3 regions of the Bacillus kalamii genome follow, and region 2 is predicted to be linked to each of the others. Evidence: riboswitches for the same ligand, from Rfam matches in the RefSeq annotation. Region 2 holds a riboswitch; each other region holds the start of a gene.
What was found. A riboswitch is a leader RNA that binds a small molecule or an ion and turns the genes downstream of it on or off. The one in region 2 is predicted to bind thiamine pyrophosphate.
Positions count from the first base shown of each region.

Region 1 (3,280 bases), 100 kb from region 2:
GAAATATGGATCTCCTTGTTCAATATGTCCCACCTGACAAATCCCCTTTTTTCTTTTCTTCCTCTATCGTATACCTGTAAGCGCTTTATTACCAAGTAAAGGGCTTTGTTTTAGGGGGACATATAGGTAAAGCAACCGTCAACATTCACAAATCATCAGCCTGTTTCCATCCGGGTCTATAATATTGAACCAATGGCCGTCTTGAATTTCCGTTGCAATTTCAACTCCCTTGCCCTTTAGATCCTGATACGCCCCAGTGATATCATCCGTATTAAAATGAAAAATAGGAGTCCTTGCATACGCATTCTCTGAAAAAATTTTACTATCCAGTACAATATTCATCCCGTTATTATCCATAGGAATACAGCAAAGATGCCCTGCCACAATGTCATATTCCGGAACTAACCCTAACAATGAGCAATACCATTCCCTTGCTTTCATAATATCGCTGACTGCTATGAATACCGCCCCTATTTTAGATTGGACAATGGACATTATTCTCCCTCCTTTCTTAGCGTTATGGATCTAATACGCCTTTCTTATCCTGATATCCTTCTGCATGTACTATACCAAATTTTTGAACTCCCAGTCTGTCTGCCTTACACTGGATAGAAAGGAGGAGGATTTTATTATGGCCGAACATATTTTTCATTTAAAAGCCAATTGGCCCGGTTTGCGGAATGATGTTGGCGATATAGCAGCGGGAAACCTGAAAACAAAAGTGTCGATACCGCCGGAGATGGAAGGTCCGGGAATAGGCACCAATCCAGATGAAATGCTTCTTGGCGCAGCCGCTACTTGCTACATTATTACACTGGCGGCTATGATGGAGCGGAGCAAGCTTGATAAAGTGGCTTTAACAATGGATTCTGAAGGAATTGTGGATGTCACAAAGGGTGTTATTACATACAAGAAAATCATTCATCGACCCCATATCGTGCTGCGTCACGATGCAACCATTCAAGATGAGGAACTTGCCTTGAAGCTTGCTGCCAAAGCGGAGGCCTCCTGTATGATCAGCCGCGCCATCAAAGGAAATGTCGAGGTCGAGCAACTGCCGGACGTATCGAAGGCAAGCAGCCTATGACTTGAAATAAACCGGGAATGCACGCATCCCCGGTTTTCGTTTATTTTGAAAGTGGAACCGCAGATGATCTGCGGACTGTCTTCGTCAATAGGATCCTTGAAGATGCTCCAGTTAAAACAGCAAGGATTATTCCGCAGAGGATTGCACTGCCGATCATTGTTCCCCCATTTACAATCAAGGAGTAAATAACAGGGGACATGCCTTTCGGAGCGTATTTGCCCCAAAATATGATTCCTGCAATGAAATGCCAAAAATAGCGAGCTGCACTCCCTACGATAACAGCAGCGCCCATGAACATAACCGCTTTTTTCGTTTTTCCATTGGTTAAGGCTTGGCTAACAGCCCTTTTAAAGATTCCCGCAAAGCCAATACAAGCGAATGCAAGGAAATATTCAATCATAAATTGGACTGGAGTCAAAATATACACGTCTCCTACTGCAACCTGCAGCAATCCCCATAGAAAACCGGACAGCATCCCTGCTTTGACTCCCCAACGGAGCGATATGATAAAAATCGGCACCATAGCAAACGAGATGGAGACAAAACTAGTGATCTTGATGGAAGGAACCAAATCAAGAATCAGTGCGAACGCTGCCAGGAAAGCTGCTTCAATCATAACGAATAAACCCATTTTCTTCATAAAAAAAGCCCCCTTTTTATAGACGAGCCCCAAGGAGAACTTTTCAGACAGAAAAAATGAATGCAGCTGCCATTCATTATCCACATCCCTACGCTAGTGCTAACTAACAGGTTCAAAGGGTCAGAAAGGACATCAAATCCTTCCACTCTCAGCTTAAAGCTCCCCTTGTGGTTCGTTCGTATGTAATTTTCTACCATTATATCCCATTTTTCACGAAATGGAAAGCTATCGGCTTCATTTTTTTCTAATAAAGACAAGCAGAAGGTACTTTCCCGCTTCTGCTTTTATTATTTATTTATCCAAAAATCCTTGATGGGCAAGTACTCCTTCCATTCCCTGCTTAAAATCCTTAATCGCTTTTTCACGCCATTCCTGCTCAGAGGGATAAAACATCTCTTGATAACGGTTGCGGATTTTTTCAGCAGTCAAGCCGCTTTTCTCCCCATTCCAATATAATCTGTTTTCATCGATCGTATTCCTTAGGGACTTCAAAGAGCCCAAGAGGTCTTCACCCAGTGTACCGAATTCGAAAGTGGTGGTATAGAAATTCTTATCAGGATACTTTTCCTTCTGGAGCTTATAGAAGTATTCTGTATTATCGCCATTCGTCATATAAAAATCATCTGATTCCGGAGTCAGGACTAATGGATAATGAAAAGCTTTTTCCGCTTCTTTTTGCGTCATCGTTTCATTTATACTTGAAAAAATGCTCATTTGATCCCTTGGGCCATAACCTGTATGGAGATCGACATGAATAATATTTTTGTAAGGGCTCCCCAAGACGTTTTTATAAAGTTGTTTTACTATCTTTGTGGATTCCTCATCCCCGCTTCCGCCGTAATAGACGCCTTTAGGATGATTGTATTGGCCGGTCAGGAGAGCTTCCTCAATCTTCCCGGTTCCGGAGCGGATTACTTCCTTCACAAGACTGCCCGCAAAGCCCAATTCATGGATCGTACTATTTCCAACAGGCGTTTTCTTTTCAAAGAAACGATCCAGGTCTGAATATTTCTTGTTGCTTGCCAAGTTAAAGCTTTTCCATTCATAAACAAAGTTACGGTTTAAATCGACATTATTTTCGTTGTATCTTCTATCGTGCTTCATTCCCCACGGATTACTTGCATGGACATATAGCAGCCCAGTTGTATCAGGATCCAGACTTGACAGCATCTGATTCTGGAAAACATCCAGCATAGCAGTCCCTACATATCCTTCGATTCCATGCATACCTGTTGTAATGACCAGCAAATTTTCCTTTTTCTTATTCGCATCTGCAGATACGGTATCGATTGTTAATTTTTCTTTATGGATGCTGTATGCATGCTGTTCGGTATGCTCATATGTATTTTTTAATGTTTTCTCATACGTCAAAAACCGTTTTCTGGATTGTTCATAGGTGGTAAGGAAATGGGTATTTAATTCATTCTTACTTATTTTTTCTGGAGCTGACCATACAGCCAGCAACTTAGGTATGCCCCATGCAACCCCAACGAACAAGATAACCGCCGCTGCCAAGACTATGACCCATCTTCTCTTCCACGTATTCATGCATC
Region 1 covers NZ_JBDFMI010000006.1:1,063,979-1,067,258, reverse strand. The annotation lists gene ABC357_RS23075 (MFS transporter) at 1-33, opposite strand, end outside; gene ABC357_RS23070 (VOC family protein) at 139-495, opposite strand; gene ABC357_RS23065 (OsmC family protein) at 632-1,087, shown strand; gene thiT (energy-coupled thiamine transporter ThiT) at 1,128-1,727, opposite strand; TPP riboswitch at 1,796-1,903, opposite strand; gene ABC357_RS23055 (M14 family metallopeptidase) at 2,019-3,275, opposite strand.
Region 1: another riboswitch for thiamine pyrophosphate. It lies ahead of thiT (energy-coupled thiamine transporter ThiT); the one in region 2 lies ahead of ABC357_RS23550 (ABC transporter substrate-binding protein).

Region 2 (3,280 bases):
GGTGGTTCATTTTTTCAATTATTTGCATAAGCTCCGACAAGTCGCCCTCCATTGTTGTTTCCAACGGATGCACTTCATAAGGGACTCCGGATGCATCGATAATACTTATCGCCTCATCGACCATTTCAATAATGTTGTCCCCTTTAGGGATAATTTGAACACTTACTAACGCATTTGCCATGTCAGTTCCTCCAGTTCATCATTTATTTTTTCGGTAAAAATTCATTTGTGAATGCTTCTTTCGGATTGAAATCACCTTCAAGAAGTTTATTTTCCTTCATCCATTCACCATAATTCTTCCAAACGGACAGTTTTTGGACTCCCCATTGTTCTGCGTCATCCCGGTAACGTGAGGCTAGCCACTCCTGGCTTTTCTTCACAAGGTCCTTATCCAAATCCGGCTCTGCCTTAGACAATATCTCAGCCGCTTTATCCGGCTCCGAAATCGCATATTCATAGCCCTTTGATGTGGCTGCGACAAATGCTTTGACCATATCCGGGTCTTTCGCAATCAGTTTCTCGCTTGCCGTCAGTACTGGTGTATAGTAATCCAATTTATCGCTGTAGTCTTTCACATAAAGCATGTTCAGCTTTTCTCCTCTAAGCTCTGCTTCAATCCCTGTCCAAGCGTAATAGATCCAGGCAAAATCAATATCCCTTTTAACAGCAGTGAAATAATCGGTATCCCCAATGTTCATGATATCGACTTTCTTCACATCGGCATGGTCCTTTTCCATTATGGATTTCATGATTGCTTCCTCGACAGGAGCTCCATAGCCGCCGTATTTCTTTCCTTCAAAATCCTTTGGGCTTTTAATGTTTTTGCCGGCAGGCGATGCAAAACCAGACGTGTTATGTTGAATGATTGCAGCAATCGAAACAATCGGCACTCCCTGTGTACGTGCCTGCGTTAATCCTTCCTGATAGCCGATTCCGAAATCTGCCTTTCCGGAGGCGACCAATTGGTCCGCTCCTGCTTCGCCTGGCTTGATAATATCGACGTCCAGCCCCTGCTCTTTGAAATACCCTTTTTCTTTCGCCACATATAATCCTGTATGATTCGTATTGGGCGTCCAATCAAGAACAACTGTCACTTTTTTCAATCCATCCTTTTTTTCGGATGATTGTTCTTTTGTACTGCTACAGCCCGCCAATACTAGCAAAGCCGCCAACAAAACCAAAATCATCTTCTTCACTTATTGTTCCTCCTCTTCGCCTATTCAAACATGCGGTGTGTTTCACCTTAGTGGAATCGATAACCCTCATCGAAAACATAAAAAAACGCCCGAAATATGTTTTCGGACGCGAGCATACATTACATAGTATCACTAGCTGTAATAAATGTTCCCTCCGCTGGCATAACCCAGATCAGGTTCAAAGAGTCAGCATCTGCTTGGATGCAATCTCAGCCGGCAACACCGGCCCCTCCACATGAATTGAATTAGTATAGACTTTTCATCGTCATTATACCAAATAATCTATTAAATGCAAAAAACTTATAAAATAGCATTTTTCATGCTAGTCTTATACCAATCTTATCTGACGGAATTTTCTGTATGATAAGTAAAACAACCAATAAGGAGGAAAGAGAATGGATTTACGTAAATGGTACGGAAAAGGATTTACACAGCAGGAATATATCGATTATATGCAGGCGAACAAAGAAAATTTGTTGAGCATTAAGGAACGATTTTCCCTTCACTCACCTGATAAAGTAAAGCAGTTAAAAGGGGAAAAATTGCATGCACTTATTCTTACGGCAGATTGGTGTGGCGATGCAATGGTGAATCTTCCTATTTTTATGGCGATTGCAGAAGCTGCCGACCTGAAATCGACTTACTTAATCAGAGATGAAAACCTTGACTTAATGGACCAATATTTGACCAACGGAACAGCACGCTCCATCCCGATTATTGTATTGGCAGATGAAGAAGGCAATGAAGTGGCCAAATGGGGGCCAAGAGCGAAGTCTGTCCAAGAGAAAGTCACAGCCTACAGCGCTGAACTTCCTGCAAAAGAGGATCCCGCATATGAAGATTCTTTCAAAGCCTTTATCGGTAAAATGGGTAAGCTGTATACAACAGATCCTGCCATTTGGAAAGAGATCGAAGAAGATATGCTCAATACCTTTGTTAAATAAAGGACTTTGCTTGCATCGGCCAGTATACATATAGAATTGTTATTGCCCTACTCATTAGAAAGGAAGATCCTGCTGTTGCAGTCTTCCTTATTTTCATCTAAGCACTTGCTCCAGCCTGTACTTTCTATATAGCCACTCTATCGCTTCCTTTAAATCTTCGGCAATAAAATCCACATCTCCTACTTTATTGCTATGTTCCAATAAGGTATTGTTGCCGGCACCGGTTTTTACTAGAATTTTGATGGATTCCGTTTTGGAGGCTGCTGCCATATCGCTCCATCTGTCCCCTATTACCACACATTGATCCAGTTTGAGAGAATACATGTCGGCACATTTCAGCAGCATGCCCGCCTCCGGTTTTCTGCAGGGGCAGCGATCCTCTGGTTTATGGGGGCAAAGAAAAACATCATTGAACCCAAATCCCTTTAATTCCTCATAAAATGATTCCTCTGAGGCTTCCTTGTTAGCGATTCCCGGTTGATTGGTGAATGAGAATACTTTGATTCCATCGTTCTTTAATTTTTGTATCATGTCCACTGTAAAAGGGAACAGTTTGAAGGAACCAGGATAATGCACTGTATCATCCCCTCCGATAGTGCCATCCCTATCCAAGAATATTGCCTCTATTGCTTTTATGCCCATTTCCTGCTCTCCGTTTCTTAGCGCAGTATTCATGTTGAATCACCGCTCTTTCAATATGTACGTACAAACTCTGAAGCAATCACTCTATCCACTTTCCTAACTCTACTAATTCTCTCCTGCTGTCCAGTTTCCCTTTTTGGGCATCAGATTTGATATACTTGCGATACAATGAGTTTATACAGGAGACACAAAATGGAAAATACATTTTTAATAGGGGAAATATCCAAGCTTTTTCAAATTGATATCCGCACCCTGAGATATTACGATAAAATCGGCCTTTTCAAACCGCAATCGGTTGATTCTTCTTCCGGCTACCGCCGCTACACAATCGATCAATTCGAGCAGTTGAATACAATTATGTATCTTAAGTCTCTCAATGTTCCGCTGAAGAATATTAAACTCTTTTTAGAAAATCGAGACATCGACCATATTTTATTGCTTTTAGAAGAGCAGCAACAGGTAACCGAACAAAAATTAAAGGAATTTAACCAGATACAA
Region 2 covers NZ_JBDFMI010000006.1:1,163,829-1,167,108, reverse strand. The annotation lists gene ABC357_RS23555 (thiamine-binding protein) at 1-181, opposite strand, end outside; gene ABC357_RS23550 (ABC transporter substrate-binding protein) at 204-1,196, opposite strand; TPP riboswitch at 1,329-1,439, opposite strand; gene ABC357_RS23545 (thioredoxin family protein) at 1,592-2,140, shown strand; gene ABC357_RS23540 (HAD-IIIA family hydrolase) at 2,234-2,776, opposite strand; gene ABC357_RS23535 (MerR family transcriptional regulator) at 2,975-3,280, shown strand, end outside.

Region 3 (3,280 bases), on a different contig from region 2:
GAATGGCCATGGGAAATCCACCGGAGGCAGGCCGCCTGTCCTTTATACTATTGAACCAAGATCAGCCTTTATCATAGGCATTCAGATTTCCCGTTTGGAGACGAATGTAATATTGGTCGATATGCAGCTTGCCACTATTGAACAAGAATCCTTTTTGTTGTCATCGTTGCATACCCCTTCAATCGTATTAAGTAAAATAAAGGAGATCATTTTGTCCTTTATCGATAAATATGAGATTCCTTTTGAGAAGCTGCTTGGAATCGGAATCGGTTCAATCGGGCCGCTCGATAGAAAGCAAGGGATTATTCACCAAATGGAATCACCGCTAGCTCCAGGCTGGGAAAATATCAGGATTGCTGAAATACTGAGTGCAGAAATCCCAGTGAAAATAATGTTGGAGAATCTAGTAGAGACTGCTGTTTTGGCGGAAGCAAACCATTTTTCAATTCCGGCAGGCGATATACTGTATTGTATCAGCGGAAGAGGGTTTGGATGCGGAATTATGTCAAACGGAGAATTGATAAGAGGCAAAAATGGTGATACAGCCCGATTCGGCCATATGATTATCGAGGTGAATGGGCGTGAATGTTCCTGTGGGAAACAAGGATGCTTAATTGCGTATACGTCTCCATATGCCATTATTGAAAATATGAGAAAGAATAACCCTAAAATGAACTCATTTGACACAGCGTTTGAAAATGCCCAAATTGATGATGTGATTGCCTTTCTCAAACAGGAAAAATCGATGGTTGAATCGTATGTCATGGAATCCGCCTATTATTTAGGTATTGGCATAGCGAATATGGTCACTATGTATCAATCTGAATATGTTATATTGGAGGGACCGTTATTATCCGGTTACCCCGATTATTATGAGAAAACGGTGGAATCGGCTCGGAACTTTTTGGACAGGCGGGAGAAGATCACGTTTAGTAGAGGAAAGCTAGGTGAAAAGACGCCTGCACTAGGAGCAGCATTATTGATTCAAGATTCATACTTTTCTATTTAGAGTATTTTCTCTGGAAATACTCTAAATAGAAGCCGATACTTGCATTCTCCTTATTTCCTTAGCTTTATAACATCTAATCAACTGATTGATTCCTGAGCTTATAAGGGGTTAGGGTATATCAGCCTAGAAAGGCTTTAAAGAAAAACTGATTTCACCGAGACCGCCATTATCAGTGGTAGCTACTACACGATAATGTCCGACAACACTATTAGGTTGGAATAGGAGCCTCTCTACTAATCTTTTACCAGGCGAAACAGATTGAAAGAAAAGTAGCTTATCATTAGGATCAAAGAGTTTAAAGTCGAATGCAATATCCCCTTGGTTTACTAATTGAAATATCAATGCTTCCATTTTGTTTGGGGATTGAAAATACATTTTCCATTCAGCACCGAACTTGTTATCTATATAACTCGCTAATTCTGGAGCCTTTATTGCTCCATAATCTCCTATGGCATCATTCTGTACAGTGACAGTATACGGCTCCTTTTTTTCTTTTTTCTTTTGCTTAACAACTGAGACTTCGGAAGAATGATCCCCTTTATCAGATTCAGAACGGAAAATGGATACCGCTGCTAACAAAATAATACCAATCATGAAACTGTACAACACTATTTTCAATTTCATAAAAACTCCTTTTTCCATTTTGTGTAATTTTATATACGAATCGTATCATTTTTAGTAATCCTTATCAATCCATAAAGAGACTCCGATTGTTTTGCCGTAAATCGAAAAAAGTCGGTTAAGAACTAGTATATAAAATGTTCCCCCCTTGTTTTTTTGAGAAGTAGTAGGAGGATGATACCATCAAGATAATCGTTATATATTATCATGATGGTTGATTTGGTCATATCTGTGTTGCAAAGCTGATATCTTTACTGGGAAAAATGACGCATTAATAAAGATTTCTTTGCCGCAAAACTTCATATCTGTTCTACTGGGGGCGCCGTATGGCTAAGATGGACCCTTTGCACCTGATCCAGTTAGCACTGGGTTAGGAAAGTAGTTTTCGGAGGGAATGTTATTTTTCTCATGTGCCGCTGTCCTCATAAGGAGAGCGGTATATTTATTGACATCAAGGTAAAAGTAAGGGGATTTAGATGGAAAAAACGGAAAAAATGACACTTACGGCTTTAATAGCAGCATTGATCAGTATATCGACCAGCTTTATTTATATTCCCGTTGGCTTCGCAAAGATTTTTCCGATCCAGCATTTGGGCCAATATGCTGTCAGCTGTCCTTATCGGGCCTTGGTATGGACTGGTACAGGCATTTCTTTCATTCATGTTTCGAAATGTAATGGGAACAGGTAATTTCTTCGCATATCCCGGCAGTATGATAGGAGCCTTTCTGGCAGGCGTTTTGTTTTCTAAGACAAAGAAAGTAGGGAATGCTGCACTTGGTGAAGTAGTTAGGACGCGGATTATCGGAGCGGTGGCCACATATCCGCTGTCAACACTATTGCTTGGAAAGGAGAGTACCATATTTGGGCTAATTCCCGCTTTTTCAATTAGTTCCTTTACTGGTGCTTTGATGGGGTATGGGTTATTACAATTATTGGTTAAAAATAAAGTGGTTATTCATAAGGAGAAAAGGTAGCGGGATTCCTGCCTGGGTGGGAATAGATATTGTTATTTTCTAACTTTGATTGATCAGGTTCAGGATGATACATGGAGTTTATTTAAAACCTACTAATTTTTCATTTAATAGAATAATAAAAAAGCAATGCTGGATGCACTGCTTTCACCTGTTATAATTTTCCGCAAAATAGCCGATGACATCGCTTTTTAAATAGGTTTCATATAGTTCAAACGGTATTTCTTTGCCCTCTTTTATGCTAAAAGAGGTTGCGTTCAGTTTTAATAACGGATGGTTTTTGCTGCAGCCAAGAAGGGAACAGATTCGATCATTTCCGTTTTCTGCCGTGATAAATTGTGAGGCTTTTGTCATGTTCAATTGATAAAACTCTTTTAAAATGGTGTAAAGCGAGTTTTTGCCGACATCGAAATAATCCAATTTAGGAAACAGCTTGCAAGGAAGGATGGATGTATTGATGCATAGTGGCTCATCATCCGCAAAATAGAGGCTTTCAATCACAAAAACATCTTCCTCCTCGCTCATATTCAATCGGTCCGCCATTTGTTTGGATGGCTTTGTCACTTGCTGTGAGAGCAATTGTTTCGAAGCTGTTTTACCTCGCAAAGAAATCATTTCTGTGTAACTATGGATGGTGCTCAGCCCTTGTGGTATATCATTAGATGAGACAAAGCTTCC
Region 3 covers NZ_JBDFMI010000001.1:1,976,062-1,979,341, reverse strand. The annotation lists gene ABC357_RS09935 (ROK family protein) at 1-1,009, shown strand, start outside; gene ABC357_RS09930 (hypothetical protein) at 1,133-1,633, opposite strand; TPP riboswitch at 1,936-2,024, shown strand; partial or broken gene thiW (energy coupling factor transporter S component ThiW) at 2,107-2,605, shown strand; gene ABC357_RS09920 (GntR family transcriptional regulator) at 2,750-3,280, opposite strand, start outside.
Region 3: another riboswitch for thiamine pyrophosphate. It lies ahead of thiW (energy coupling factor transporter S component ThiW); the one in region 2 lies ahead of ABC357_RS23550 (ABC transporter substrate-binding protein).